2 regions of the Fodinibius alkaliphilus genome follow, and region 1 is predicted to be linked to the other one. Evidence: riboswitches for the same ligand, from Rfam matches in the RefSeq annotation. Region 1 holds a riboswitch; the other holds the start of a gene.

Region 1 (15,720 bases):
GAAAGCTGATATTGATCCACAGATTATATATACATGACACACAAACAATTTTCAGAGGTGGCGGCTTCTTTGGATTCTCTTGCAGCCTCCAATAATTTTCATAACCTACAAGCTTTTCTATCGGAGCTCTTCGACAATTCCGATACACAATTTGCCAGTATTAGTTTTCCTATCGATACCATTGATCCTCTGGCCTTTTTGGAAATATGTTGGAAAGATGATGCTTTTCAATATTACTGGGAAAAACCGAATGATGAGTTTGCCATTGCTGCCAGTGGGGCCCTCACTACAATTACAGCTAATGGTCCCAATCGATTTGAGGAAGTTAATCATCAATTCCAGGCTATTCGCAACAAGACCGCCGAATATTCAGAGATAGAACACCCCAACTCAGGATTCTATCTGCTCGGTGGGTTCTCCTTCTTTGATAAGTTGAACAGTCCAAACTGGGATTCTTTCGCTCCCGCAACCTTTACCCTTCCGGAATGGATCATCATAAAAGATGGCAAATTCTCACTCGTTACTTTTACGGTTGATTTAGATACCTTTGATACAGCTAACGAATTAAATACTTATTTAAGCAATCAGCTTACACAGCTCGATCAGATCCTGGAGCAAGAGACCCAGAAAGCCAACAAAGAAAATGGGGGTTCAGATATAAATCCTTCACTACCCTCCAACAGATTTGACCATCAAAAATGGGTTAAATCTGTTTCAGAAGCCAAAGAATTGATCCGGGAAGATATATTTGAGAAAATCGTATTAGCCCGTCATCTCAGCTTTCCCAAAAATAACAATACAACCCCAACACAGGTCCTCAATAAGCTTCGGGAGCAATATATCAACTGTTATAACTTTTTGCTCCACCAGCCATCAGGAAAAACTTTTTTAGGTTCCACGCCCGAACGATTGGTCTCAGCACGTAATAAACTACTCCTCACCGAAGCATTAGCCGGAAGCATCCGCCGGGGAACCACCGCGACTGAAGATACCCTCTTAGAGAAACAGCTGTCGGGCAACCGCAAAGACCAAGATGAACATAGCTTTGTTATAAAGGATATTGAGGAACGACTGGAACCATTCACCAATGATTTACAACGGCATGCCAGTCCCGATATCAAAAAACTATCAAACGTTCAGCACTTATATACCCCTATTCGGGCCCGACTTAACAGTGATTCCAACATTTTTGAAGTTATCGAGCAATTACATCCAACGCCCGCAGTAGGTGGTTACCCCTGGACCAAAGCCGAACCCTATATTAAAGAACTGGAACATTTTGAACGCGGCATGTACGCCGGACCCATTGGCTGGATTAATGCCAAAGGCGATATTGAATTTGCCGTAAGCATCCGGAGTGCCCTGTTTAACAAAGACAACGTACATCTTTTTGCAGGATGCGGGATCGTAGAAGACTCCGATCCGGAAGCCGAATGGGAAGAAACAAATCTTAAATTGAAGCCCTTGCTTTCTGCCCTTCAATATGATTGAATCACACCAAGGTAATATTGCCTTACGCTGGGCAAACACGTTTTTCAAACACCTTTCAAGTTCGGGAGTGCAACACGTCGTTATCTCTCCAGGCTCCCGTTCAACACCCCTGACATTAGCGGCGGCCATAAATCCAAGGTTAAAAAAGCAGGTTATTTTGGATGAGCGATCAGCTGCATTTACCGCTCTGGGGATAGGCAAAGCCACCAATATGCCGGCCGCGCTAATCTGCACATCAGGAACAGCATTAGCCAATTATCATCCCGCAGTTATTGAAGCCCGACAATCCGGAGTTCCCCTTATTTTAGCAACCGCCGATCGTCCCCCTCATTTGCATGCAACCGGTGCTAACCAAGCAATCGACCAGCTTAAAATTTTCGGGGATTATCCAGTTTTTTTTCAGAACGTGGGCGAACCTCAAACTGGAGATAAAGATATAAAACGCCTTCGGATGCTGGCTCAACAATCTGTTTCTATCTCCCGAGAAAAACGGGGACCGGTTCACCTCAACTTTCCATTTCGTAAGCCACTTGAACCTACTACAGATTACCAGCAAAAAATTCAGCAGGAGTATATAAAAAGTAATGATGATTCTGAAGGGCATACTCCGGAGGTCTCAACGGGGATCACTTTAGATGACTCCTTTCAACAACAGATTTCATCCGCTCAAAAACCGCTGATTATAGTAGGGCCACTGGCCCCAGGTGATGATACCACCTCCATTGTAGAACTGGCGAATAAGATAAATGCCCCTATTCTGTCAGAGCCATCTATTTCATCACAACAAGTAATACATAGCTTCGCGGGATTTTTGCGCAATGAGAGTTTGCGAACTCAACTTGCCCCAGATATGATCCTCCGCTTTGGCTTTCAACCGACTGACAAAAGCCTGGAACTTGCATTAGACCAATGGTCACCCAACCATCACGTTCATTTTGCCAGTACAACCTCCTGGCAAGATGCCACCTTATCCAATAGTCAACGTATCGCATGGATGGGTAAGAAATTCAGCACCACCGGTATTTCTTCTCAAACAAAATCTCAATGGAGCAACCAATGGAAAGATGCAGCAAAACAGTTTGCCTCTCATTATAGAAACATCATTTCGCAGAAAAATACGCTTACCGATGGCGTTATCTACCACCGGCTGACGCCTCAGCTTACGGATCAACATTTTGTGATGGCATCAAACTCTTTTCCCGCCCGCGACATTCATTTATTTGGAGAACAAGCATCAAACATCCCGCTTTTTGTAAACCGGGGCGCCAGTGGTATCGATGGAATTACTTCTACAGCTATGGGTATTAGCCGCGGACTTCAAAAGTCAGGAGTACTTTTCACCGGCGACTTGGCTTTTTTACATGATACCAATGCCCTGCTCAATCATAGAAATATGGAGCAGTCGCTTGCCATAGTTGTGATCAATAATAACGGCGGATCTATCTTTCGAATGCTACCCATTGCCAACAATCAAAAACATTTCGAAACCTATTTTGAAACACCTCAACAAGCAAATATAAACAAGCTCGCTGAGACGTATGACATCCCTTACCATTCGGTTGAAACTATTTCTGCTCTCAACAAAATAGATTTGCCAGAATTCTTATCTACTAATCATGGATTATCAATTCTGGAATGTAAAACCAATCCCGATGCTTCCATGGAATTGCGCAAAAAACTCTGGGATTTTCAGCCATGAAATATATCACCGTTAACAATCAGCAATATGCTTTAGCGATTCATCAACAGGATAATTCTCTACCCTACCTATTGATGCTGCACGGTTTCATGGGTGATCGGCGGGTGTTTAACCATCTAATCGACGACCTTAGCAATTTTTGTAATCCAGTAACCATCGATTTATTGGGATTCGGGAAAACCGCTAAACCTACTTCCCAAAATCGATATCGAGAAAAGTATCAGGTAGCTGATCTTTACTCTTTGATTCAACAACTTAATTATAAACCACTCTATCTTTACGGCTACAGCATGGGGGGACGCTTGGCACTTCATATCGTATCTCAACATGTCCAATTATTTAAAGGATTAATTTTAGAAAGCACCAACTGTGGAATTGTTGATCCAAAGGAACGAAAAAAGCGCCAGAAGATTGATGCTGAACGAGCTGAATCTATCACTAATGATTTCAAAGCATTTTTATCAGACTGGAAGAAACTCGATCTTTTTGCATCGCCAATACGGCCAGATAAATCGCTGACTCAAAAATATTATCAAATCCAATCTGAACAATCGCCCTCGGCTCTCGCAGCTTCATTACAAGGATTTGGTACGGGATCGATGACACCAATTTGTGATCATCTCCCTAACATAAAACTACCTACGCTTTTAATTGCCGGATCGGCCGACGAAAAATATCAACACATTAATCAACATTTGTCCAAACAACTGCCAAATGCTACCTTTTCGTCTATCAAGGCGGGACATCGCATCCACCTCGACAACCCTCAAGCTTTGGAATCGGAGCTACAAAATTTTTTGACAAAATTATAACTCACTACTCAATATTCACGACTATTATGAACTGGAAAACCGTCAATGAATACGAAGATATCACTTTTAAAAAGTCCAACGGCGTAGCACGTATTGCGATTAATCGCCCTGAACTCCGCAATGCTTTTCGTCCTAAAACGCTTTTTGAATTGCAAGATGCCTTTATGGATGTCCGGGAAGATTCCAGCATTGGAGTCGTACTACTCACGGGTGAAGGCCCATCCCCTAAAGATGGTAAATGGGCATTTTGTTCAGGTGGAGATCAAAACGTGCGCGGCAAGGCCGGTTATAAAGATGACGCCGGAACACCTCGGCTAAATGTACTCGACTTACAGCGCCTTATCCGCTTTATGGGCAAAGTGGTTATCTGTGTGGTACCAGGCTGGGCCGTTGGGGGCGGACATAGCCTCCATGTGGTTTGTGACCTCACAATCGCCAGTAAAGAGCACGCTATCTTTAAACAAACTGATGCCGATGTTGCCAGCTTTGATGGTGGCTTTGGCTCGGCTCTATTGGCCCGACAAGTGGGACAAAAGAAAGCGCGCGAAATCTTTTTCTTAGGTCGAGACTACTCCGCACAAGAGGCCTATGATATGGGGATGGTGAATGCAGTCGTTCCTCACGATGAGCTGGAAGAAACAGCCTACCAATGGGCACAGGAAATTCTTGAAAAAAGTCCTACTGCTATTCGCATGATTAAATATGCTTTTAACCTCGTTGATGACGGTATGGTCGGTCAACAAGTATTTTCCGGTGAAGCTACACGGCTGGCTTATATGACCGACGAGGCTGCCGAAGGCCGCGACGCCTTCCTCGAAAAGCGCAAACCCAACTGGGATGATTATCCCTGGATTGGGTAGTTTGACCACTAAAGCATTAAACTCATTAAATTCCAAAGTATCCTAAAGCTAATGTGCAGCTACCGTGTCATCCTGAACTCGTTTCAGAATCTATGGAGTATATGATTTAAGATGCTAAAATAAATCCAGCATGACACTGCCTTAAAATATTAGCCTATAAAAAAAGCCCGCTGCATAACACAGCGGGCTTTTGCAATTGAGGTATTTAGCCTTAGTAATATTTATGAGCAACCAGTGGTTGATCCACAAGTAATACACTTCTGACAGGTTCCATTACGGACCATTGTCATACTACCGCACTCAGGGCAAGAATCACCAGTATAACCCAGTTCCTTGGCCTTTTCGTAGTCACTCTGGTAGCTGTCATCATCAGCTGCAGCTTGTGCCTGTTTCGTCGGTTGCGATTCAACTACTGTTTCAGGTTGATCAGCACTATCATCCGGCTTATTTGCCGGATTCTTTGAACGATCAGAACGCTGTTTTTCTTCTTCGGATGGTCGCATTTTGCGCGACATGATATCCTCTGCAGGAACATGCGCCAAATCATCTCGACCGAGATACGTAACAGCAAGCTCACGGAAAATATAATCAATCACCGAAGTCGTCATTTTCACATGCGGACTTCCGCTAACGGTTCCACTGGGCTCAAACTTGGTAAATGTAAAGGCATCAACGAACTCTTCGAGCGGTACACCGTGCTGCAAGCCAAGTGAAATTGCAATGGCAAAACAGTTCGTGAGGCTACGGAACGCAGCTCCTTCACGGTGCATATCCAAGAAGATTTCACCAAGTTGGCCGTTTTCGTATTCACCTGTTCGCAAGTATACACTCTGTCCGCCAATCTTCACCTTTTGAGTATAACCGTTTCGACGACTTGGAAGGCGTTTGCGATCAGCTACGTATTTGTGGACAATACGCTCAGCCGTTTCCACAACTTTGTCTTGCTGTGCCTTCGTTTCCTCGTCCAGATCTTCTTCATCCAGATCTTCAAACACATCACTCAGGCTATTCAATGGTTGACTCAACTTAGAGCCATCACGATACAACGCATTCGCCTTCAGCATCAGCTCCCAGGAATCCATATAAGCATCCTTAAAGTCCTCAACTGTTGCCTCATTAGGCAAGTTAATAGTCTTAGAAATGGCACCCGATACGAACGGTTGCGCGGCTGCCATCATCCGAATATGTCCCTTTGGCTTAATGTAGCGCGTACCAATACGTCCACAACGATTTGCACAGTCAAATACTGGCAAATGCTCGTCTTTTAGGTGCGGAGCACCCTCTACTGTCATCGTACCACATACGTAATCATTAGCCTCCTGTATCTCCTCTTTGGAAAACCCAAGATGCTTAAGGACATCAAACTGTGGATTACCCAACTGTTCATCAGAAATGTCGAGTACTTCCTTGCAGAAATCTTCGCCAAGGGTCCACTGGTTGAAGGCAAACTTGACTTCAAAACTACTTGGCAGCGCTTCTTCAATGGCTTCAAGCTGTTTGTCACCAAAACCTTTTTCGCGGAGACTTTCCTCGTTGATATGTGGGCAGCCGTCCAACGAACCATGTCCTTTAGCGTAATTAATAATTTCCTCACGTTCCTTGGGACTATATCCAAGATTTTGCAGCGCTTTGGGCACACATTGGTTAATAATCTTAAAGTGTCCACCGCCAGCAAGTTTCTTAAACTTCACCAGAGCAAAATCTGGTTCAATTCCCGTGGTATCACAATCCATCACCAAACCAATGGTACCGGTTGGTGCAATCACCGTAACCTGCGCATTACGATAGCCATGCTTCTCACCCATCTTTACGGCTTCATCAGAATCTTTTCGCGCCGCCTTCAACAAGTTATCGGGACATTCATTGGCATCAATGCCCATCGGCTTCACGGTGAGATCTTCATACTCTTCGGGATCTGCATTATAGGCCGCACGTTTGTGGTTACGGACTACTTTCAGCATCGGCTCTTTATTTGCCTCAAACCGCTCAAACGTTCCAAGATCCTCAGCCATCTCGGCACTGGTCTTGTACGCATTCATGTGGATAATACTCATCAATCCACCGGCAATAGCACATCCCTCATCGCTGTCATACGGAACGCCCTGTACCATCAGTGCAGCACCCAGGTTGGCAAAGCCAAGTCCAAGCGTACGGTACTTGTAGGAAAGGTCGGCAATTTCTTTGGATGGGAACTGAGCCATCAATACTGATATTTCCAGCACCACCGTCCAAATTCGCGACGCATTTCGTAGCGATTCCACATCAAATTCCTGGCACTCATCCGTCTTGAAATACTTCATCAAGTTGAGTGACGCAAGATTGCAGGCTGTATTATCTAAGAACATATACTCTGAGCACGGATTACTACCGTTAATCGGTCCGTCGTTGGGACATGTATGCCACTCATTAATTGTATCGTGATACTGTGCTCCCGGATCGGCGCAAGCCCATGCGGCATTAGCAATATCATCCCAAAGTTCACGGGCTGGCATCGACTTGCACGGCTTGGGCTCACGTCCTTCCTCGGCCGCTTTCCGCTTTTCTGTTCTCCAGTACAGATCCCATTCGCCGTCTTCTTTTACGGCCTTCATAAACTTATTGGGGATACGAACAGAGTTATTCGAATTTTGTCCACTTACCGTACGATAGGCCTCAGAATCCCAATCCGTATCATAGGTTTCAAATTCCAGATCAGTAAACCCTTGCTCTGCCAGCTGAACCACACGCTCTATATAGTTGAGTGGAACCTGATCTTGCTTGGCTTCTTTTATTGCTCGGCCAAGCTCTTTGTTCTTAACAGGATCACGACTGACGGCACCGTTGAAAGTACGGCCATCAATCTCAACCGGCTTGTTACACAACTTAATAATTTTCTTGAGATGTTTCTCCAGTACCTTCGATCCGGTAACCATAGAAGCGACTTTTCGCTCCTCTTTCACCTTCCAATTGATATACTCCTCAATATCAGGATGGTCCAGATCAAGCGTAACCATCTTGGCAGCACGTCGTGTGGTACCACCAGACTTAATAGCGCCGGCGGCTTTATCACCAATTTTGAGGAAACTCATCAATCCGGAAGAACGTCCGCCACCACTCAATGGCTCACCTTCACCGCGGACCTTCGAAAAGTTACTACCCGTGCCGGATCCATATTTAAAGAGGCGTGCTTCACGAACCCACAAATCCATAATACCGCCCTCGTTTACGAGGTTGTCATCAATACTCTGGATAAAGCAAGCATGCGGCTGTGGATGCGAATACGCATCTTCGGACTTGGTCAATTCGCCTGTTTTGCCATCAACATAATAGTGTCCTTGGGATGGTCCGTTAATTCCATAGGCCCAATGTAAACCGGTATTAAACCACTGGGGACTATTAGGTGCAGCCATCTGATTGGCAAGCATATAACGGAGCTCATCATAAAATACTTTTGCAGCCTCTTCAGAATCGAAATAATCGTGTTTCCAACCCCAATACGTCCAACAACCTGCCAGACGATGGAATACCTGGCGACTGTCGTACTCTCCGCCATAAAAATCATCCTCGTCAATACCTTCTTTTTTCATGGCTTTTTCGTCAGCCTCTGAACGCTGAAGCCATTCCGGCACCCCTTTTTCTTTTACCTTTTTCGTAATCTGAGGCACACCGGCTTTACGGAAATACTTTTGAGCAATTACATCGGTTGATACCTGCGACCAACTTTCAGGTACAATTAGCTCGTCCATCTTAAAAACAATCGAACCATCGGGATTTTTAATTTCCGACTTTCGACTGACAAAGTTCATATCTCCGTATGGGCTGTCCCACTTCTCTTGTGTATAAAAACGTGAAAATTTCATATAGCTAACTCCGGTTTATTTAAAAAATTATATCAATTTGGTAGGTACTGAAAAGCAGTAATGATGTCTCTTTATTCCATCAATTAAATATAATGGACTGGTACTTTGGAGCAAGTCAAAAAGGCAAAAACTTTTCCACAAAAAGCCAGAGTTATCCACATTGAAAACGGGTTGGGAGAATATTTTTTCGAAAAATCCAGCCGTATTTTAAAACGGGTTGTGGATAACTTTAAATTTACCTTGATAAGCAGTTACAACGAAGAGAAATCAAGACTTGGCCAAATACTCAAACCAATAGACAAAATAAAAAAACACAGTACTCTTTTGATGATAAAGAGCACTGTGTCTGATATAATTTAAAATCCAATCTTAAATTAAAATTGAACTCTCCTTAATTTTCGTTGACAAAATGAAATCCATTGGGCGCTATACCTGCTGCAAACGAATCTACAGCTGCTCCTTCTAAATCATAAAGCAATGCTTGGCCCGGCTGGCTATATCCATTACTCTGCCCAACATAAATGCGCTGTTCAGGACCCAAATAACCAATGGCATTAAATGCTCGATCAATCAATTTATCATCCGAAAGAGTAACATCGTTCATGTCAATCATTGAAATGCCATTATTGAGCAAATATCCCCGCGCATCTTCAATGTTAAGTGCTAACCGGTATTTATATCCCGATGAAGCAACGATATCATCCGATTCTATAAAGTTTAGGATTTGCCCGGTTTGTCCATCCAAAAGGTAAATACTGCCAGGGACATCTTCAGTAGATTCATCATAGGAAACCCGTCCATTACAGACTATCCAAATGCGGTCTTCATTGTCAACAACCATCTGGCTGGGACCAGTTCCCACTTCGATGGTCTGTTCTACCGAATTGGATTCTGCATCAATGATCGAAATCGTATTTCCATAACCGGAACCATTGTTGGTAACATAGATCTGATCACCAACACGAACAATGTCACGCGGAGAGTTACCCACACCTATACGCTGGCCAGTCTCTTCCATGGATGACAAATCAAGAACAGAAATACTGTCAATATCAGCTTGATAGTCAAGCGTAGTAGCAAAAGCAGTTTCATCATCAATAACTTCAATGGCCGTTGGAGAAACCGACATTTCAATGGTGCCAAGGCTTTCCATACTTTCTTTGTCAACGACCTCAATTTTATTGGCCGAATTTATGACCAAATACATACGATCACCATCTACATGGGCAGATTGAATGATACCTGCAAGCGGACGGTTGTTGGCATCTTCAAATGCATTTTTAAGGCTACTTTTATCAGCAGGATCGTAACTGGTAACTGAACCGTTGCCATCACTAAAATTCCCCTCGTTGGTCACATACACCGAGGTGGTTTCCAGTGGATCTGGTTCGGGAGATGTACTGTTGTCATCACCGCAGGATACGGTGAAAATTGTAATTGCAAATAAATAAAGTAGATAACGTTTAAACATACGAGTTAATTAGAATTGATATGTTGCTGTGAGTGAAAAAGTAAAATTTCGCTGTGGCATTGGATACCACTGTACGACTTCATAATCCTGGTCAAAAATATTTTTTACACTGGAGCGGGCCTCTATTAGTAATCCAAAAAATTCTTGTTGAAACTGGAGAGTAGCATCCACTACCTGGTATGGATCAAGTGAGGCACTCAGCTCTTCGGTATCAGTAGTATATCGGCGACCCATCCAACGGTATTGCAGCAAGCCGCTCAACTTATTTCTTTGTAAACGCAGAGAAGCATTATATTTCCATTTGGGCACGTATCGCATCTGATGTCCAACGGCGTTATCACCCGAAAAACGCGGCTCTGTTATCTCTGTGTTTGTTAAGCTGATAGATTGCCGCAACTGAAGCTGGATGCCTGGTCCAAAATGAATACTGTTTTCCAATTTCCCTTCAATGCCCTGGGTAGTAATTTGATCAATGTTCAGCGGGGAGTATCGTCCATTATTATCCGGATACCATCGGATACCATGATCTATCTGACTATAAAAGCCGGTTACTTCTAACGACGAAAAAGTAGCCCTATAAGGAGTCCATACTACGCCGGCTTCTCCACTGTTACTTCGCTCGGCATCCAAGTCTGCATTCCCTCCACTACCCCAATAAAGAGCATTAAATGTTGGGGGATTAAAATCTTTGCTTAGTTGCCCCCTCAGAAATAGTTTATTGTTTAGAACCTCGTAATTTAATCCAAGCGAGGGGCTCAGTACGGTTCCAAAATCATTATATGCATCAACACGCAGAGCAGGATAGATGCGAAAACGATCCTTGAAAAGAACCACTTCCGGATTGAAAAGCACACTTACCTGACGGCGACTATGGTCCTCATCATAATTAGTACTCTCACTACCGGTCAGCGAACCGCTTAGTTCTCCCTTCAACAAAATAGATTCATTAAACGGAGTAGAGCCATCGGCACTAACCATCCATCGCCGATACGAACTATAGCTTTCAGTATTTATATCGGAATCAAAATAATTGAGCTCTACTCTGTCAACATAATTTTTCACTGTAATATCGGTCTCTCCCCACTCCCGCTGATAGGTACTTAACCAGCGCAGTGAACGATCTTCCTGCCGAGCCTGGGTATTGTTTAGAATAGTACCGGGAATTTGATTGTCGCTGTCTGCAAACCAAATCGTGGATTCCCAAGAGTCGTATTCCGATTCATGAGCCACAGTCGCCATAACCTGCTCTTGCTCACTCCTATTATGATCACGCCGTTCCTCCCGATTATAGGCTCGATTGTAATACTGATAATCATTTTCGGCGTGATCTACCCGACTACGAACCGAAAAATTCCACCCCTTGGATTGGTATTGTCCCTTCATCGACGTCTGCCACTGTCCATATGAGCCAATCCCCTGTTGAAAAGACGCTCTGTTACCGCTTTCCCAATCCGATGAAAGATACAATGCCCCTGCTAAACTACCGCCACCAAAGGCCGTGCTGGGTGTACCGGAACTCACCTGGATATTTGAAAACATATCAGCTGATAATAATGATAAATCGGACTGCCCGAGCATCACATTGTTGATAGGAATACCCTCCCAAAGCACCTGAATTTGTTCGGACGAAAGTCCTCGCTGCGAAGCATTCGAAAACGAACCCGGGCCGTTCTTTTTAATAAAAAGAGAAGACTCAGACGCTAACAGTTCGCCAATATTCTGGTTTTCAAACAGACTGATGAGAGTAGAATCAATAAAGGTAATACTGGTAGGCTGATGGTTCAATGGCTGTTGAATGCGGGTGGCAGTGACCGTAATCTCATCAAATGACAGTGTATCAGCCACATAGGTTTGTTGAGCGTAAGATACACTGCTAAAAAAAGCCATAAATACTGTAAGATACAGTACTCTATGGCAAGCCATAGAATTTGTAGTAGTCATTATAATCTTCTTAAAACTTTAACTCCCGAAAGTTTCTCGAAATAGAATTGATTGGCAGGTCTCCTGGCTTTTCCAGTTGTCTAACCTTCCCATTCCTAATAGACGGAATAGTGGCATAAAAGATTTGAGACAACATTTAAATGGAATCACAGTTGCGGGTACAGCTTCCGATTTTCCCGAATACTCGGGAGCACGAAATTCCCTTTTCACCCCATTTTCATGGGGAACCGATCACTATTTCAAAGAGCGTTATAAAAGTATGGGCTTTCGGTTTAAAATAAAAACCGTTTTATGATAATTTTTGTCGCAGTATATTTAACAACTCTTTTATAGAACTACAGGTAATGTCCCAACTTCCATTTGTGAGTTCCCACTGAAATTCATTTTGGGAAGATATAATATTAATCTTCAATTTTGTGCCATTCGATTTTTTCACTTGATAGCCTTCCCGCTCCAAGGCGCGCCGCGTCCAAAATACCCCAACCGTATCCCCCGTAAGATAAATCGGTTTCTTTGCAGGCTGATGCAACTGAAACGATCCCGTACTGCGATCAAAGTCAAAACTATCACGTTCAAAAACCGATTCAAAAGTACCCTCAAGTACCAGATCTTCAGGTGTTCCCGTAATAACTTCTCCCTGTCTGTTGATAAGCCATAACGTATCAGCAGCTTTTAACGCCAGATCCAACTCATGCGTTGAAAGTAGAATACCTTTATTTGTATCATGTGCTAACCTCCGAAGCAAACGGATAATTTCGACACGATTAGGCAGATCCAAGTGTGCTGTAGGTTCATCTAAAAGCACAGCTGGCGTATCTTGTGCCAAAGCACGGGCAATCATTACCTTTTGGCGTTCCCCATCACTTAGATGCAATACATCGCGACCGACAAATTCTTCAATACCTGCAGATGCAATCGCCCATTCTACAATTTCTTCATCTTTTTTATTTAGCGATCCAAACCAACCGGTGTAGGGAGATCTTCCAAAAGCCACCAACTCGTAGACACTGATATTTCCAATGGTAATACGGTCGGTCAATACGGTACTTACTTTCCGGGCGACGTGTTTATTGGCATACTGGTTTAGCTGGTGCCCTTCTAAAATAACATCCCCATTAAGCGGACGATGCAACCCTGAAAGCGTTCTTATGAGCGTAGATTTGCCCGATCCATTTGGACCCAACAGGCAAATAATTTCCCCTCTTTGCATAGCCACATTTATCCGTGATGCTACAACCGTAGCCAACTTCCGACGTCCTTTGGCCGGAAAACCAATATCCAGATCTTGGGTCGATATAATAGGCTGACTATTACTCATTAAAAAGAGGCCTGTAGGTTTTTACGCTGTATAATAACCCAAATCACAACTGGGGAACCCACCATTGAAGTAACCGCACTAATCGGTAGTGTAGTTGTTGATCCAGGGACCTGAGCAATAATATCACACCCCAGCAACAGGATAGCTCCCATTAGAAGCGTGGCGGGAATAAGTACCCGGTGATCATTAGTGCCCATAAGTGAACGAGTAAGGTGAGGCACAGCAATTCCCACAAAACCAATGGGACCACAAAAAGCGGTTATACCACCGGCCAACAAGCTGGTGCTCACAATAATCCAAATACGAGATCCCGTTACTGATAATCCCATGCTGCGGGCATAATTTTCGCCCAGCAGCAAGCCATTCAATGGTTTAGATAAAGCCATGGCAATCCCACCGCCAATCAGGGAGACAACAGCCAATATCCAGAGTTGATCGAGCGGCACGCCTCCCAAACTGCCAAAGGTCCAAATCAAGTAATCCTGTATTTGCTCCGGACGACTAAAGTATTGCCAGATACTCACCAAGGCAATCGTCAGGTTACCGATCATAAGTCCAATAATTAGGAGAGTTACATTATCACGAACTTTGATAGAGATCAGCAAAATTAACAGCAACACTGCTGCTGAACCCAAACTGGCTGCAATAACAATGACCCAACTGCCCATGGCCGACAATTGCTGTATGGCAAAAATGCTGGTGATCGTTCCTCCTGCCAACATCACAATCGCTACCCCTAAGCTTGCTCCAGCCGTAATGCCTAAGACCGAGGGACCAGCCAGCGGGTTGCGAAAAAGCGTCTGCATCAACAGCCCCCCAACCGAAAGCGCGCAACCGGCAAAAATTGCAGTTACAGCCCGGGGAATGCGAATATTTATAATAATTTTTTGCCAGGCATCAGCTGTAGACTCTCCTCCCAACAAAATATGCACTATATCTTTTACCGGAATATCAACCGATCCCAAAGCGAGGTTGACGAGAAATAATCCCGTCAAAGCCACCAATAATAGCACAAAATAAAGTGGCTTAATCCCCGTCTTATGCTGTGGCGTTATATCAGCGGTACGGTTCATCAATCAATTTTTTGATAGTAATGAAGCTTGTGGTCGGGCAATAATTGTGGATGAAAAATCTTGATCAAATCGGCCAACACAATTTCCGGATGCACGACGCCCGACTCCCAAAAATCATTGCCACCCGACAGACTCATTCTCCTGTTATTATTATAAATTTCTCCCGTTTTAAACGCTTTAAAATCCTTGAAGCGAGAATCCTTTGCCAGAACATCTTCTTTCGATTCTGCTGCCCCGGGATGGATCCAGATATCGGCTTCTAACCCAATTTCATAAACTACCTCAAAACTCTTTCGCAACCCTCCCGTTTCATCCGAGTCGTACCATGGGTAATCAGCTCCTGCATCCCGTAAAAACTGCGCCGTAAAACTCTGTCCCCCCGAAACAAACCAAGCCCCTTTATATGGCATATTGTTGATTACCATCGGCTTTTCCCCAACGCCATCAACCTTTGATTGAAGGCGATTATATTTATCAGCAACCGCATTAAATTTTTTATTCGTCAGCGTCTCTTTATTCAACAAGGCCGCCAATACTTTCACCCACTCAGCCTTACCCAGTGGGGTCGTTTCCAACCACTCAGAGTTTACCATCACATTGATATCTGAATCCATCAGCATCCGAATATTATCAAAATCAGAAGACTGTCCACCCGATACCATAAGCAAATCGGGCCCCATAGCCAGCACCGCCTCTTTGTTGAGTTCCCCCTGCGGCAAACTGGCAATATCGCCAGACCCGATCCCCTTCCGAATATCTTCATTATAAACATAGTCTGCCCCAGCCATTCCCGTAATCACATCAACAGCATCAAGCATTTCAACCAAGGCAATATGTGTTGTAGACGTTGCCAACAAGCTTTTTATGGGGATGGGTATTTCAGTCGTATTTTCAACCTCAACCTCATCAACGATCTCTCGTGGCACCAACGAGTAACGAAGCGTATCCACTCGGTCCTGAAACGGTTTTAAAATTTCCAGCAGCTTATGATCATCCTGATAGGTAATGCGAAATCCTTCTGCATAATCGGCATGCACCGAATCAGAAAACTGGACTGAAAGGTCTTTGGCATCAGATTGAGAATCAGCATCTTTATTATGATTCGATTGACAGCCTCCCAAAAATGAAAACAGCACGAACCATCCCAATAAAAATGCCGCTGCACAGAGATAAAAAAATCGTTTATTAATCATGGATTGAGCTTTTCTCCCGAAAG
Region 2 (15,720 bases), on a different contig from region 1:
ATGAAGATGGATGATGCTGTTAAAGAAGCAGATATCGTTGTTACGGCAACGGGTAACAAAGACATTATTACCGAACGTCACTTCAAGAATATGAAGGATAAGACGATTGTCGGAAATATCGGTCACTTTGATAACGAGATTGATGTAGCTTGGTTGAAAGAGAATGCTGAGCGCGACAACATCAAGCCGCAAGTTGACTTATTTAAGCTCAACGAAAACGGTAAGGAAATTATTCTCCTTTCGGAAGGTCGTCTGATGAATCTTGGTAATGCTACAGGACATCCTTCTTTTGTGATGTCGAACAGTTTTACCAACCAGACATTAGCACAGATTGCACTCTGGAATCGTCCAGAAGATTTCAATCTGGAAGTAAGTGTACTTCCTAAAGATCTGGATGAAAAGGTCGCACGTCTGCACCTTAAGAAAATTGGTGTGGAGCTTGATGAGCTTTCTGATGAGCAGGCTGAATATATTGACGTTCCCAAAGAGGGACCGTATAAGCCTGACCATTATCGCTATTAATTTTCGATAGCAGTTTGTAATTTTGGCCTCATTCATTTTGCGATGGATGAGGCTTTTTTATTTGAGAATGGAAATGAAATTAATGTGTTACCCTGCCCCGAAAGTTTTCGGAATCAGGATCTAAAAAAGGTAGTTGATTTATGGCTGATAACAAGAAAGAAATTAGCATTACTGTAGAACTCGACGATAATAACGTCCCCGAAAAAATAGATTGGAATGCCACTGATAAAGAAGGCGAAGGCATTGCCAACTGCAAGGCAATGTTGTTATCGATGTGGGATCCTGAACAGCAGGATACGCTGCGATTGGATCTGTGGACAAAAGAAATGACGAAAGAAGAAATGAAAATTTTCTTTCATCAAACATTGGTAACTATGGCTGATACCTTAGAGAATTCTACCGAAGAAGAAGGTATGGCCGAAGATATGCGGGACTTTACGTCTTACTTTGCTGAAAAAATGGAAATAGTGGATTAATAGACCGCAGGTGACACCGATTAGGCGGATTCTCACAGCGAAAAGGGATGATTTTACTATCGGTGCTTATTAGCTGCATCCGTAGAAGCTGTGCTCTATTGATAAAGAATGGATCCGAAAGTTACAGCGCTGTCTCGTTCACGCTCATCCCAAAGATCGTAGCTTAAAATATCACCCTTTAGGTCTGGCATGGATTGCAAAAAGGTATAAAGCGGCGGAAATCCACAAATACGGTATGGATCATAGCCCTCTTTCATTAATGTGAGCATGGATTCACGGTCATTGTTAGAACCGTAGTCTAAAAACTTGTTGTCAAAATGTTCTACATCGTCAAACATCGTTTGGGCTGGTGATTCATCTCCAAACTTTTTGCCAAAATGAGCAAGGTCACCGCTGATCAGAAAAAAGGTTTCTTCATCATCTCCAAAACGTTTTTGAAGCAGGTTAGAAAAGTTGTCCAGCTGTTTTCCAAGCTGACCCTCTTTCATGTAATACAGGTCATCAAACCCGCGTACCACGAAAGGCACAATTTCGTAATTGTGATTCCAGAGATAGCTTAAAAAGAGCAGGTGCAGTTCGATGCTGTGCTCCATACGATGTGCACGATCATGGAATGAGATTCCTAAGTCAGAGGCGGAACGTGGGAGTTCTTCAATGGCTTCTTGATCTCGGGGAATTGTTCCCAATGGCATTTTAAAGTCTTTATCAACCAGAATGAAAGGGGCATTTTGATAAAGGTCGGGATAAAGTCCAGCATAGTGCGAAGTTGCCAGAATAATCACACGCTTGGGTTTTAAGTTCCGGATGGGCGCAAACGCTTTTACGTAACTATCTAAAGCTACGCGCGGATCGATGTGTGGTGCATAAAGTGCCTTGGCAGAGCTCGCAGGGCTAATATTTTCAGCATGTTTGGCAAAAGCCTCGTCCAAGTAATGTTGTAACTCCTCGGCATCAGCCGGGTACGAACCGCCGGCAGTTACGGATTTGTGGATGTCAGCTGACTCATAATCTGCTTCGACTTTTTCGGCATGGTTTCCAAAATAGGCAGAATCCAAAACCCGGTTTTGGTCCAATAGTTGAATAAAATCAAGCAGATCATCTTTACCTATCCCATTCCCCAAATGAGATTCTAAGTCGTTAATACTTTTCTGACCATCGAACAGTGAAAGAAGTTGTTGGGCTTCGCGCTTCAACGCAAAATCAGGGGTGGTATATCCCCGTTGATCATGAAAGTAGAGGAGCGCGGTTCCGTTGTCTTGTACAGGGATAATCTGCAAGTCACGACGTAGCGGTGGGATAGGATCAATTTTAGAACTAAATAGCTTTTCTTCACTCATGAGTAGGTAGTTTTTGGAATACCGTGTCATCCTGAATTTATTTCAGGATCTGCCATTTTAGTTATCTCAAGAGATGCTGCAACCCCGAAAGGTCGGAACACGGCAAAGTTCAGCATGATATTTTGATTATTATTCTTTCCGCATCGCCTGGCATTCACAATGGATTCCATAATTTTCACAGAGCGGATGATCGGGCGGCTCAGAAATACGAGCTTTACAGGCATTACGTCCGTGGTGAATCATCAGGTGCGATAAGTTTGTCCAGTGCTCACGTGGAAATAGTGCCATCAGATCGCGCTCAATTTTGTCGGTATTTTTTTCGTGCTCAGTAAGTCCATACCGGTTGGAAAAACGCCGCACGTGGGTATCTACGACTACACCTACATTGATATTAAATGCATTGCCCAGTACTACATTAGCTGTTTTGCGAGCAACGCCATAAAATTCGAGCAGGTCATCAATATTTTGTGGAATCTCTCCATCATGTTTTTCTACAATAGTTTGCGAAGATTGCTTGAGGGCTTTGGCTTTGTTGCGATAAAATCCGGTGGAACGAACCAACTCCTCCAGCTCTTGGATGGGAGCCTCGGCCATGGCTTCGGGCGTTGGGTAAGCCTCGAACAGATCCGGCGTAACCTTATTTACCCGAACATCGGTGCACTGTGCACTTAGGATAGTAGCACACAAGAGTTCAAATGGATTTCGGTGATCAAGCGCGCAATGGGGGTTGGGATAATGTTTGTAAAGTTGATCTAAAATTTCTTGGGCTCGTGCCTTTTCTTCGTCAGTTTTCTCGGGGAGTTTGGGAAGATCTTCGTACTGCTTGGTTTTGGCCATGTGTGATAGATGTCCTCGGTTTAGAATACTGTATTATGGGATTGCTGGTAGTGTAATTCCAGCTTATTTAAGGTGGAAATCAACAATTAAATTACCCTACCTTTAGCTTCACTAAATAAAGGAAAACTTAAGGAATGTCGCTACCAAAACAGAAAGCCAAAGAACTCATTTCCTCTCCCTATGCCTGGTTGGTACTGGGATTGTTAACACTTATCTACATTTCCAGCTTTGTGGATCGCCAGATCATTGCTGTGCTGGCGCCAAGTATTCAGGATGCACTATCGCTCAGTAATTTCCAAGTCGGCATTCTCTACGGAACAGCTTTTTCGTTTATTTATGCGCTGTGCGGTATCCCAATGGGGCGATTGGCAGATATCTATTCCCGTAAGCTCATGATTATTGCTGGATTGGTGGTGTGGAGCCTGATGACGATTGTCAGTGGATTTGCTACCTCGCTTACGTTTTTGATTGTTGCCCGTTTTTTTGTGGGGATCAGCCAGTCGGCATTAAGTCCAGCGGTTTATTCCCTGCTTTCGGATTATTTTAAACCCGAACAGCGGGGGACGGTCTTTTCCATTTATGCGGCCGGAATTTTTCTGGGGATTGGAATTTCATTTTTAGTGGGGGGGAGTATTGCTCAGGCCTATGACTGGCGCACTTCGCTGATATCAGTGGGAGCGCCCGGACTATTAATAGCTGTTGTAGCTTGGGTTGTGATCAAAGAGTTTCCCAGAGGAATTACCGAATCTCCCAAGAATAAGCGATATGATACCGAACAGTCATTTGGTGATGTGGTTCGGTACATCATCCGAAAAAAAACCGTACGCTACCATTTTCTGGGCTTCTCTTTTATGGCCTTTACGGGCTACACTATATTAGGGTTTGTGGGTAAAGTATTGACTGATATTCATGGGGCTGGATCGTTAATTCCGCAATATGGATGGTTTATGATGGCAACGGGACTTAGCGTAATGGCATCAGGTAAAGCAGCTGACTGGCTGGCACAAAAGTTTGAGGCTTCCTATCGATTTGTACCGGGCGTAGTAGCCGCGTTAGCTTGTTTGCCGTTCTATTATTTTGGGTTATTTGCTGAATCCGCGATGGTGGCACTGATCCTGATTGGATTGGCAAATATTATCTCATCATCATACAACGGCATTGCAGCAGCAATTTTGCAGTACTTGGTAAAGCCGAATATGCGAGCACTGGCCAGTGGCTTGTATTTATTTGTAATTAGTGTAGTGGGGTTTGGTATTGGGCCGCCTCTTACCGGTTGGTTGATGGATACAATTTTTACCGGTGATTATGGTACGGCCAAGGCATTGATGACGGTGTTCAGCTTTTGCGGGGTACTGGCAACAATCTTTTTCTGGTTGGCCATGCAACATTATACTCAGGATGAGGAGATAGAATAGCTGTTTTCAATACCAATTGTGGAAAACCCTGGCTATTTGTGGAAAAGTAGTCATTGACAATGAGAGCGGTAGCTGTTTTCTTAAAAATAGATTTGAAGGTGTCCCGACAGCTGTCGGGATGAAAAGGGAATCCGGTGGAAAGCCGGAACTGTTCCCGCAACTGTAATCCGCAATATTCTTTGTAGCAACCACTGTCTCAGCCCAAACGAGATGGGAAGGTGCAAAGAGTTGGTCGGTAAGTCAGGAGACCTGCCTTTAAATCAAGTAAACGAGGCCTTCGGGAGTTAGGGCGTTGTTGAAAGGCAGGTATGGAATATCCGACTTTCACTACTGTTCCTATTTGATGTCTGCCTTATCAACGTTTTAGCATCCCTCCTCATAATTGCAAGCTAAAACGGAGACCTTTATGCCTACAAAATTAATTGGACGTACTTCGGTGCGTGATAATATCAAACTGAGCGAAGACCCTTCTTATCCCATTTTTAAAGAACTGTACGAGAAACAGAAAAAAGTGGTGTGGTTCCCCGAGGAGCTGAATATCCAGCAGGATGCCCTCGACTATCATTCACTTACCGACGATGAAAAAGAATTGTTCGATACAGCGGTGGGCTATTTTTGTTCGTCGGAGCTACTGGTGCAAAATGTGTTGGTCAATTCTTTTTTTCCGCTGTTGACTGATCCGCATGCGAAGATGAGTTTCAGTACACAGCTTTTTATGGAAAATATACACAGCGATTTCTTTGAAATTGTGCTGCAATCGTTCGGGCTGGATAGAGAGAAAATGTACGATGTGGCTTTCGACGATCCCATACTGCGAAAAAAACAGAACCTTATTGTCGATGAGATCGACAAAATTAGTCACGGGAAAATTAATCCTGAAACCCTCAAAGGGCAAAAGCAGGTACTCCGAGCTATTCTGCTCAACAACATTATCCTTGAAGGGATTTTCTTCTACTCTTCTTTTGCCCATTTCTTTGCACTCAAAGATATGGCAAAAATGAAAAATGTGGTCTCAGGGGTAGAGCTGGTACTCATCGATGAGTCGCTTCACCTGCAAAACGGTATTGAAGCCATCCTGATTATGCTGGACGAAAACCCAGAAATTGTTGAGGATACCGAATATGTGCAGGACATCCGCAATGTGATTTTGGAAGGAACCTCACTCGAAATTGAATACGTGAAGCACCAGTTCGGGGACCGGACAATTCTGGGTATTTCATCGGGGGAAATGGAGCGTTATCTCAAATACATAACCGACCGCCGGCTGCAAGAGCTTGGTTTTCAGCAGGAGTTCCATATCAATGAAAACCCACTGCGATTTCTGCAGAAAGAAGACGTTAAAAAGCTGATCAACTTTTTCGAAGTCTCATCTACTGAATACACAAACTATTAACAGTTATGTCATTCTCCGTGTCATCCCGAACCTGTTTCGGGATCCATTGCAAGAGATGCTGAAACAAGTTCAGTATGACATAGAGCCTAATTACGAATAAACCTACCAATGCCATGAAACGAACAGTTATAAAACGCGACGGAACAGAAGAACCTTTCCGAACTCAAAAAATTATTAACGCCATCTTTGAAATTATCCAGGGACTGGAGGTTGAAGATGATTACGAAATCGTCTTCAAAATCATGAAAGAGCTTGATCTCAAAGTTCCCGAACGGGTTACTACCGAGGAGCTTGACCAGCTTGTGCTAAAAGCTATTGAGCAGCTTATCCCCAAGCATCCTGTTTACGATACGCTGGCCACTCGGCAGCTGTTGAAAATAGTGGACAAAGATATCAACCGGCGATTGGATCATTTTCGGGATTATTTGGCCCAAGGGTTTGAAGAAAATTTGCTGGATGAGAACCTTAAAGAGTTTGATTTTGAGCTATTAGCAGAGAGCTTAAATTTTAACCGTGATGGCTTGCTTGGGTATTTTGGGCTAACTACCCTTAAAGATCGTTACTTGATGCGAGATCGAGATGACCAACTTTTAGAGAAGCCGCAATGGTTTTTCATGCGGGTGGCTATGGGAATTGGGAATTCCAATGAAGAAGTTGTGAAGGTTTACAATAAACTTTCAAAACTGGAATACTTGCACTCTACGCCTACGTTGTTTAACTCTGGTACGACTACTTCCCAGTATTCATCATGCTATGTGAGCGTTATTGACGATTCGCTGGATTCTATTATGGACAAAGCCCGCGAAACGGCTTTCTTGGCAAAGTATGCCGGTGGCGTGGGTACGGATGTTACCCGAATTCGGGCAACGGGTTCAAATATTAAATCGTTGAATGCACCCTCGTCAGGGGCTATCCCGTTCATTAAAATTTTTGATACATTAGTAAATTCTATTCAGCAAGGCGGGCGCCGCAGGAGTTCTCAGGTGATGTCTATGCAACCGTGGCATCTCGATATTGATGGATTCCTGGACCTGCGCGAAACTACGGGAAACGCGTATTTTCGGACGCCGTCGCTGAATACCAGTCTTTGGATGCCCGACGAAATGATGCGTCGCATCAAGGATGGAGAGCCATTGTACTTTTTTGATCCCGGGGAATGTCCCGAGTTGGTGGATGCCGTAGGTGATGATTTTAAGAAAAAGTATGAAAAGCGTATTGAGCAGGCCGAGGATGGGGATTTAAAGCAATATGACAAGCGTGATAGCAAAAATTTCTTCAAAAAATACCTCTTCAAATTAGCCAAAACGGGTCATCCATGGCTGATATTCAAAGACGAACACAATCGTCATAATCCGTGCCCCAAGTATAGTGTAATCAATAGTTCGAATCTCTGTACCGAAATTTCTATTCCCAACAGTTCCGATTCTACAGCAGTGTGTACGCTGGCATCGGTTAATTTGTCGAAGCATCTAACGGATGATCAAAGCGATATTGATTGGGATAAATTTGAAGATACGTTAGAGACGATGACACGCGGACTCGATAATGTGCTCGATAAGAATTTTTACCCCTCTCAGCCGGCCGAAAAAAATACCATGGATTTACGTCCGCTGGGCATTGGTCTCATGGGATTTGCCGAAGCTCTGGTTGATCTGGGCATTCCTTATGATTCTGAAGAAGCCGTTATCCTGGCTCGAAAAATCGGTTCTTTTATGCGAAAAATAACGTATCGTACCTCTCAACAATTGGCTGATGAGCGTGGTGCTTTTGAACACTATAAGGAGATGAAAGAAGCGGGTAATCCTTATGATTACAAACCGCGACGCAATGCAGTGTTGTTAGCTATTGCGCCCACGGCTTCAATCTCTATCATATCGGGTACGACCTCATCTATCGACAGCTATTTTAGTAACCTTTATTCACGAGATACTCTTTCTGGCAAGCATATTGTTATTAATCGTCAGCTCATTGAGGATCTCGAAGAAAAAGGGTATTGGAGCGACGAGATGGCTCAGAAAATAAAAGTGAATAATGGCTCGGTACAACCCATTCAGGAGCTGGATGGTGTGATTAACAAAGATCTGTATAAAACGGCTTATGAAATTCATCCTGAGCGACAAATCGATATCGCTGCAGCGTTTCAGGAATCTATCGATCAGTCTGTTTCTAAATCACTCTATATTGCTGAGCGGATGCGCGATGATATGGAGGAGTTTTATCTGTATGCATGGGAGAAAAAACTAAAATCCACGTACTACTGCTTTATCGACAAAGTGGTAAAAGGGGAGAAATATACCGAAGAGGTCAATAAGCGGGGGTCCCGTAAAGGGTTTGGCGCGGCTTCTGGTAGTGGATCCTCAAATGGGACATCGTCGCATGCAGAAAAAGAGGGGCATAAAGAAGTCAGTGATCATGAAGATCTGGAAGCCAAAGCGCGCGAAAAATTTGGGGATGACGTTGTCGAAGAGGCGCTCAATGCCCAAGATGCTGATTCATGTCCGACCGATCCGATGTTACGCAGAATTTGTCCAGCCTGTGAATAGGTTTGGCAACTCCGGTAGCGATGTCGTCAACAGTGACGACATCGCTCTTTTTTATTTCTAAGTCAAAACGCCATAGTATATTGTTATGACATTATCTGATCGAAAAGAACGTTCTCGTACCCAAATGGTGAAAGCCGTTTTTCCTAACACGACGAACCACTATGATACTCTTTTTGGTGGTACCGCTCTTCAGTGGATGGATGAGACAGCTTTTATTACGGCTACGCGTTTTAGCCGTCAAAAAATGGTAACTGTTTCATCCGAACGTATTGATTTTACCGAATCCATTCCCGCTGGAAAGCTGGTGGAACTCACGGGCGAAGTTAGTCATGTTGGTAATACCAGCTTAACGGTTATAGTCACCATGGTAATCGAGGATATGTATTCCGAGAAGTGTTCGGAAGCAATTAAAGGTAAATTTAATATGGTTGCTATCGATGATGATCGAAAGCCTACTCCAATTTCTGTGGGATGTTAAATATCAGCTAAAGCTTGACTTAATGCCTGTAATGAATCCTTGGCATCCCCAAAAAACATCTGATTCTTCTCGTCATAAAAAAGTGGATTGTCAATGCCGGCAAAACCGGGACTTAGACTTCGCTTAAAGATAATTGTTCGTTTGGCCTCATCTACATTCATAATAGGCATGCCATAAATGGGACTACCCGGCTCAGTTTTGGCAACAGGATTTACCACGTCATTGGCGCCAATAATGAGCACTACATCCGTCGATTTAAATTCGGGATTGATCTGTTCCATGTCGTAAAGTTGATCATACGGAACGTCGGCTTCGGCTAACAATACATTCATGTGTCCGGGCATACGTCCCGCAACCGGATGAATGCCATATTTTACTTCCACGCCCTTTTTCTCCAGTTTGTCAGCTACTTCTTTGAGTACGTGTTGTGCCTGAGCCACTGCCAATCCATATCCGGGGACGATCACCACGCGATCAGAATAGGCACATTGTAGGGCTACATCATCAGGAGTTGTTTCACGGACTGTTTTGTCGGTATCATCCGCAGGGCCTCCACCCGATCCACCGTCGCCCCCAAAGGCACCAAAAAGTACATTGCCGAGCGTACGATTCATAGCCTTGCACATGATATTTGTGAGGATGAGTCCTGCTGCCCCAACCAGCGCACCACTAATAATGAGCAGGTTATTATTGATCACAAATCCAGCCATGGACGCAGCAATGCCTGAATAGGAGTTGAGCAACGAAATGACTACCGGCATATCGGCACCACCAATTGGGATTACTGTCAGGATGCCAAGTAACAGGGCAATACCAAAAAGTAGCCAGAATGTAAGTTGACTGGTGGGATCAAAAGTGAGCCAGCCAACTAATCCCAAAGTGCCCACCGTTAAGAATGCATTGAAAATATTGTGTCCCGGAAAGGTGATAGGATTGCCACTGATAAATCCCTTTAGTTTTCCAAATGCAATAAAACTTCCGGTAAAGGTGATGGAACCAATCAGAATACTAAGTCCGATGGTTATTAGATCTTGCGTGACAAAAGCAGAAGCTTCGAAGCGAGTGAATTCTCCCCATGCTACCAGTGCTGAAGCACCGCCGCCAAAACCGTTAAAAATAGCTACCATCTCGGGCATGGCAGTCATTTCTACTTTTTTAGCCGCGGTAACACCAATTGTAGCACCCACCAGAATACCAGCAATAATATAGTCGAACGAGAGAATTTGCTGATCAAAGAGCGTGACAATAATACCGATAAACATACCCAGTGCAGCAAGTTGATTCCCTGATCGGGCCGTGGCGGGAGAACCGAGTCGCTTTATCCCTACAATAAAAATGCCGGTGGCTACAAGGTAAATAAGCTGGATAACGTCTGGGAGAATAGCTTGTATTGATGGCGGTAGAAAATCACTCATTGGTGGTATCTTTTTTCTTGAACATTTCGAGCATACGATCGGTCACCATAAATCCACCAACTACGTTGATGGTTGCAAAAACAATGGCTGTAAACCCGATATGCTGGGCAATTTGGTGGTCAACCTGACCTGCTACCACGAGGGCACCCAAAATGGTAATACCTGAGATAGCATTGGCCCCCGACATTAGCGGGGTGTGTAGTGTGGGAGGGACTTTTGAAATAAGTTCAAAGCCAACAAATGAGGCCAGTACAAAAATGAAAAGATTGAAAATAAGTCCAGACATATTATTTGGTTGCTATAATTTTATTGTCATCTCGACCAACGGGAGAGATCTTTGTCTTGTAAAATATTAAGTGAACAAGGATTTCTCACTGCGTTCGAAATGACTACTCCTTATTTAATTATTTTTTAATACAGGGCTGATAATTTTTCCTTGGTGCGTTATAGTTGTATGTAGCGTGATTTCATCCTCAAAATCGAATTCTGGTTTGCCATCTTTAATTAGGTGGTCCAATAATGACAACATATTCTTAGAGTACAGTTGGCTTGCGTGATAAGCCAACATGCTGGGTATATTCAACGGGCCAATGACTTTCACCTCATTTACAATAGTTGTTTCTCCCGGTGTTGTTAGTTCACAATTGCCGCCCTGCTCCGCAGCCAAATCCACAATAACAGCTCCGGCATGCATATCGTTGACCATCTGTTTGGTAACCAACAGCGGGGCAGGCTTGCCGGGTATGAGCGCTGTTGTAATAATAATGTCCGATTTTTGGGCGTGTTCATGGATTACCTGTCGCTGGCGTTCTTGTTCATCCTCAGCCAGTTCTTTGGCATAGCCGCTTTCTGTTTCCGATTCGTCATCCAGATCGGGGACTTCTACAAAGGTGGCTCCCAAACTTTCGACTTGTTCTTTGACAGCTGGGCGAATATCAAAAGCCTCGACCTTAGCACCCAGTCGTTTTGTTGTGGCAATGGCTTGGAGTCCTGCTACTCCAGCGCCAAGCACCAGTACTTTAGCCGGAGCCACTGTTCCCGCCGCGGTCATCATCATGGGCATATAGCGGTCCAGTTCGTTGGCTGCAATAAGTGCAGACTTGTATCCCGCAATAGAACTCATTGATGAAAGTGCATCCATACTTTGAGCACGTGAAATTCGAGGAATGGCATCCATCCCCAGTGCAGTAATGTTCTGCTCTTGTAAGAAATTGACTAAATCTTCATTTTGGAGCGCCCACAGCAGGCAGATTAGGACACTTTCTGATTTCATCTTGCTGAGGTCATCTTGCGCTGGGGACTGAATGCTAATTAGAATATCTGCATCCGAAAAAAGCGTGGTGCGATTGTTGATAATGTTGGCACCTGCTGATTGATAAGCTTCATCTAAATAGCTGGAAGCTTTACCAGCATTGGACTCTACCCAGACTTCATGATTATTTTCAACGAGTTTAGAAACTGTATCAGGAATGAGGGCTACACGCTTCTCGCGCTCAGCTGTTTCTTTTGGAATAGCTATAATCACAATAGGCACCCGAAAAGTTTTAGGTTAAGGGGATAACTTATTGAAAAGTAACGGTATTGCAAATAAGGAAAATGTAAGATTGTTATGATACTGCGTATCTGAATAATTATTGGGGTAAGAATTTATTGATGAATCCTATTGGTATGATAGGAAATATTGACTCAATCATTACCTCTTATTTTTGTACATTTAGATGAAATTTCAAAAGCGAAAATATTGAGAGTTTTTCATGGAAGATATTGCAGGTAAAACATTTGATGTTGTTATCGTTGGAAGTGGGCCCGCAGGATTAACAGCGGCGTTGTATGCTGCACGCGCTGATTTAAGTCCTATTGTGTTTGAGGGACCCGAGCCCGGCGGACAGTTAATGCAAACAACGGATGTAGAAAACTACCCTGGCTACCCTGAAGGTGTGATGGGGCCCAAGATGATGCAGGATTTTCGTGAGCAAGCTCAGCGTTTTGGTGCTGATACGCGCTATGGCATGGTGACAAACATCGAGTTTGATGAGCGTCCTTATAAAATGACTATTGATGAAGAGGTGGACATTAAAGCCAAGGCAATTATTGTATCTACGGGTGCTTCGGCCAAATGGTTAGGGCTGGACAGTGAGCAGCAGCTGCGTGGAAAGGGGGTATCAGCCTGTGCTACTTGTGATGGAGCCTTTTTCCGTGACCAACACGTAGTTGTGGTTGGCGGAGGGGATACAGCTATGGAAGAAGCGACGTTCCTTACCAAATTTGCCAGTAAAGTTACGGTGTTGCACCGTCGCCAAGAGCTGCGTGCTTCGAAAGCGATGCAGCAGCGGGCTTTTAATGATGATAAGATTGAGTTTATGTGGGATACCGAGCTCGAAGAAGTGTTGGGCGAAGGTGCTGTAGATGGTGTTAAGGTCATCAATAATGAAACGCAGGAAGTTACTACACTTGATGACGTGAAAGGGGTATTTATCGCAATTGGACATAAGCCCAATACCGACCTGTTTAAAGGTGTGCTTGAAATGGATGATGTTGGATATATTCAAACCAAAGGCCAGTCAACAAAGACGGGGATGCCCGGCATTTTTGCCTGCGGTGATGCGATGGATGCGGTATATCGTCAGGCTGTTACAGCAGCGGGTACGGGTTGTAAAGCTGCGCTTGATGCCGAGCGTTATTTGGCGGAGGCGGAAGTCAGCAAAGAAGCTGTTGCCGAAGAACACTGGAAATAATTTTCAGTAGTATGCAGTGATTAGATAGCAGGTTGGATACTGTTTACTGGTCACTGTTATCTTTACCTACCGTTTTGGCTGTCTTTTCTGATGTGGGCTCTTCTTTAGTATCGGATTCCTCTGATTCTTCATCATCTCGAATCTCGATATATTCGGCCTCCACTTCGTATTCATCTTTATTTTGGTCATTTTCCTCATCGGGGTAGCGTTCTACAATAATTTTCACATCATTCATAAAGAGAGCAAACATCCCAATAGCCGAAACAATGGGTGCAATAGTTGTTAGCAGGGCGGCTCCACCAACACCGACCGTTAACTGAGATTGAAACAGCGTCTTCCCGTTTTTGTCCTGGATCATAACACGCCGGGCATTACCCTCTCGAATCAATCGTTTTACTTGTTTGATGATTTCATTAACGGTACCGGTGATTTCTTCCTTAAACGTTTTTTGTGAGTCCGAGGTATTCATAATCAGATCAGATTTTTAGGCTAAAATAACTTCTTTTTGTAAGGAATCATTTGTTCTAAGGTCTTACTACGTTAAATAACTGTAAATGATTCATGAGGAGTTTTTATGCTATCACGTGTTTATTGTGCTTCTACTATTGGAGTAGATGCCCGTCTTATTGAAGTGGAAACGAATATGTCGGGTGGAGTGCCAAAATATTTTTTGGTGGGGTTGCCAGATCGCGCCGTCAGCGAATCAAGAGATCGTATTGAGGCGGCGCTTAAAAATTCGAATGCGGAATTTCCGAAAGGGCGGAAAACGGTAAATTTGGCTCCGGCGGATTTGCCGAAAGAGGGAAGTGCTTTTGATTTACCTATAGCTGTAACACTATTAAATGTGTCCGGCCAGATAAAAACAGATAAGTTAGAACAAACATTGATATTGGGGGAGCTGGCACTTGACGGTCAGCTGCGACCAGTAAAGGGAGTGTTACCCATGGCTGTGCAGGCACGAGATAAAGGAATCCAACATATGGTTGTACCGGCAGATAATGGTCCTGAAGCTGCCGTAGTTGACGGGATTGATGTCTACGCTTTTGAACATTTGACTGAAGTAATGGATTGGTTGCGGGATGGTTCATCGTCTTCGCCACTAAATGTGAATGTTGAAAAGATGTTCCGGAAGGATGGAGACGGTGAGATCCTGGATTTTTGTGATGTTCGTGGACAGGAAACCGTAAAACGTGCATTGGAAGTAGCTGCTGCCGGAGGGCACAATGTAATTATGGTAGGACCGCCAGGGTCTGGAAAAACCATGATGGCTCGTCGCCTGCCAACAATACTTCCACCTTTAACATTAGATGAAGCTCTCGAGACGACAAAAATACATTCTGTAGCTGGGTTACTTCCTTCAGGAGAAGCATTGGTAACGGGCCGTCCCTTTCGATCTCCTCACCATACCGTTTCGGATGTGGCTTTGGTTGGCGGTGGGAGTATTCCTATGCCTGGCGAAATTTCGATGGCTCATAATGGAGTATTATTTTTGGATGAATTGCCTGAATTCAAGCGAAGTGCACTTGAAGTAATGCGTCAGCCGCTGGAAGATGGCTCCGTTAGTATATCGCGTGCGCGTATGAGTGTGAGTTATCCAAGTAGAATTATGTTGGTAGCTTCGATGAACCCGTCGCCAACGGGCGACTGGTATGATCCCACAGATCCCGGAGGCGCTTCTCCGTCACAGATGCAACGGTATTTAAGTAAAATAAGCGGTCCGCTGCTTGATCGGATTGATCTGCATATAGAGGTCCAAAAAGTAAGTTATGAAGAGTTGTCCAGCAAGGCGAAAGGGGAATCCTCAAAACAAATAAGGGAGAGAGTAGTTCAGGCCCGGGAGGTACAAACTCAACGTTTCATGGGGATTAAAGATGTGTATTGTAATGCCCAGATGAATACCAAGATGTCGCGGAAGATATGTAAGCTGGATGATGCAGGTAAGCAGATGCTCAAGAAAGCTATTACTTCATTGGGATTATCAGCCCGTGCCTATGATCGTATTTTAAAAGTGTCTCGAACCATTGCTGATTTGGAGCAGTCCCAACAAATTCAGTCCAATCATATTGCTGAAGCTATTCAATACCGAAGTTTGGATCGTGAAGGGTGGTTGGGATAATAGTGACTCTTAACTTAGGCATGTCGATAAATGTGATAAGCTATCTTTACTTGTTACTATTTAGTTCGTACTATTTTTTGTTAAACCTAAACAGAAGCGGATACAAAAGTTATGACTTATCTAAACCAGGGGATAAAGTTGCTTGTTATTGCGGCTTTATTGGTAATGACAGGATGTGCAACAAGTAGTACCTCAAATCAGTCAAGTGTCGAGGGAACAGATGGAACGGAATATATGACATTGGAGGATCATATAAGGCGCCTAAATGGTGTTCGGATTTCGGGCAGTGGCGATTATGCCAAGGTTATATTGCGTCCAAGGGGGATGTCGAATGCCAGTAGGGGGGTAAGTTCTTCTGGCAAAGGTGATCCCGGATTAGGTGACAGTGATCAGCGTCAGCCCTTGTTTGTTATCGATGGACAAAAGGCGGGTCGGAATTATCCATCTGTAGCC

What was found. Region 1 has a riboswitch for cobalamin ahead of AAFH98_RS12965 (TonB-dependent receptor plug domain-containing protein). Riboswitches for the same ligand answer to the same signal wherever they lie in the genome.
Region 2: linked by a shared signal. The riboswitch ahead of AAFH98_RS01940 (ribonucleotide-diphosphate reductase subunit beta) and the one ahead of AAFH98_RS12965 (TonB-dependent receptor plug domain-containing protein) in region 1 are both predicted to bind cobalamin.

The regions. Positions count from the first base shown of each region.
Region 1 covers NZ_JBCFYD010000002.1:1,277,070-1,292,789, forward strand. Annotated here, with positions in the region: gene AAFH98_RS12930 (isochorismate synthase) at 34-1,491, shown strand; gene menD (2-succinyl-5-enolpyruvyl-6-hydroxy-3-cyclohexene-1-carboxylic-acid synthase) at 1,484-3,190, shown strand; gene menH (2-succinyl-6-hydroxy-2,4-cyclohexadiene-1-carboxylate synthase) at 3,187-4,002, shown strand; gene AAFH98_RS12945 (1,4-dihydroxy-2-naphthoyl-CoA synthase) at 4,029-4,862, shown strand; gene AAFH98_RS12950 (vitamin B12-dependent ribonucleotide reductase) at 5,084-8,701, opposite strand; gene AAFH98_RS12955 (hypothetical protein) at 8,807-9,061, shown strand; gene AAFH98_RS12960 (YncE family protein) at 9,093-10,172, opposite strand; gene AAFH98_RS12965 (TonB-dependent receptor plug domain-containing protein) at 10,182-12,113, opposite strand; cobalamin riboswitch at 12,150-12,360, opposite strand; gene AAFH98_RS12970 (ABC transporter ATP-binding protein) at 12,403-13,431, opposite strand; gene AAFH98_RS12975 (iron ABC transporter permease) at 13,431-14,504, opposite strand; gene AAFH98_RS12980 (ABC transporter substrate-binding protein) at 14,504-15,697, opposite strand.
Region 2 covers NZ_JBCFYD010000001.1:437,263-452,982, reverse strand. Annotated here, with positions in the region: gene ahcY (adenosylhomocysteinase) at 1-522, shown strand, start outside; gene gldC (gliding motility protein GldC) at 663-998, shown strand; gene amrB (AmmeMemoRadiSam system protein B) at 1,094-2,335, opposite strand; gene nth (endonuclease III) at 2,465-3,172, opposite strand; gene AAFH98_RS01945 (spinster family MFS transporter) at 3,307-4,587, shown strand; cobalamin riboswitch at 4,667-4,858, shown strand; gene AAFH98_RS01940 (ribonucleotide-diphosphate reductase subunit beta) at 4,994-5,980, shown strand; gene AAFH98_RS01935 (ribonucleoside-diphosphate reductase subunit alpha) at 6,094-8,523, shown strand; gene AAFH98_RS01930 (acyl-CoA thioesterase) at 8,609-9,001, shown strand; gene AAFH98_RS01925 (NAD(P)(+) transhydrogenase (Re/Si-specific) subunit beta) at 8,998-10,416, opposite strand; gene AAFH98_RS01920 (NAD(P) transhydrogenase subunit alpha part 2) at 10,409-10,702, opposite strand; gene AAFH98_RS01915 (Re/Si-specific NAD(P)(+) transhydrogenase subunit alpha) at 10,817-11,950, opposite strand; gene trxB (thioredoxin-disulfide reductase) at 12,171-13,151, shown strand; gene AAFH98_RS01905 (DUF4342 domain-containing protein) at 13,195-13,620, opposite strand; gene AAFH98_RS01900 (YifB family Mg chelatase-like AAA ATPase) at 13,726-15,267, shown strand; gene AAFH98_RS01895 (hypothetical protein) at 15,379-15,720, shown strand, end outside.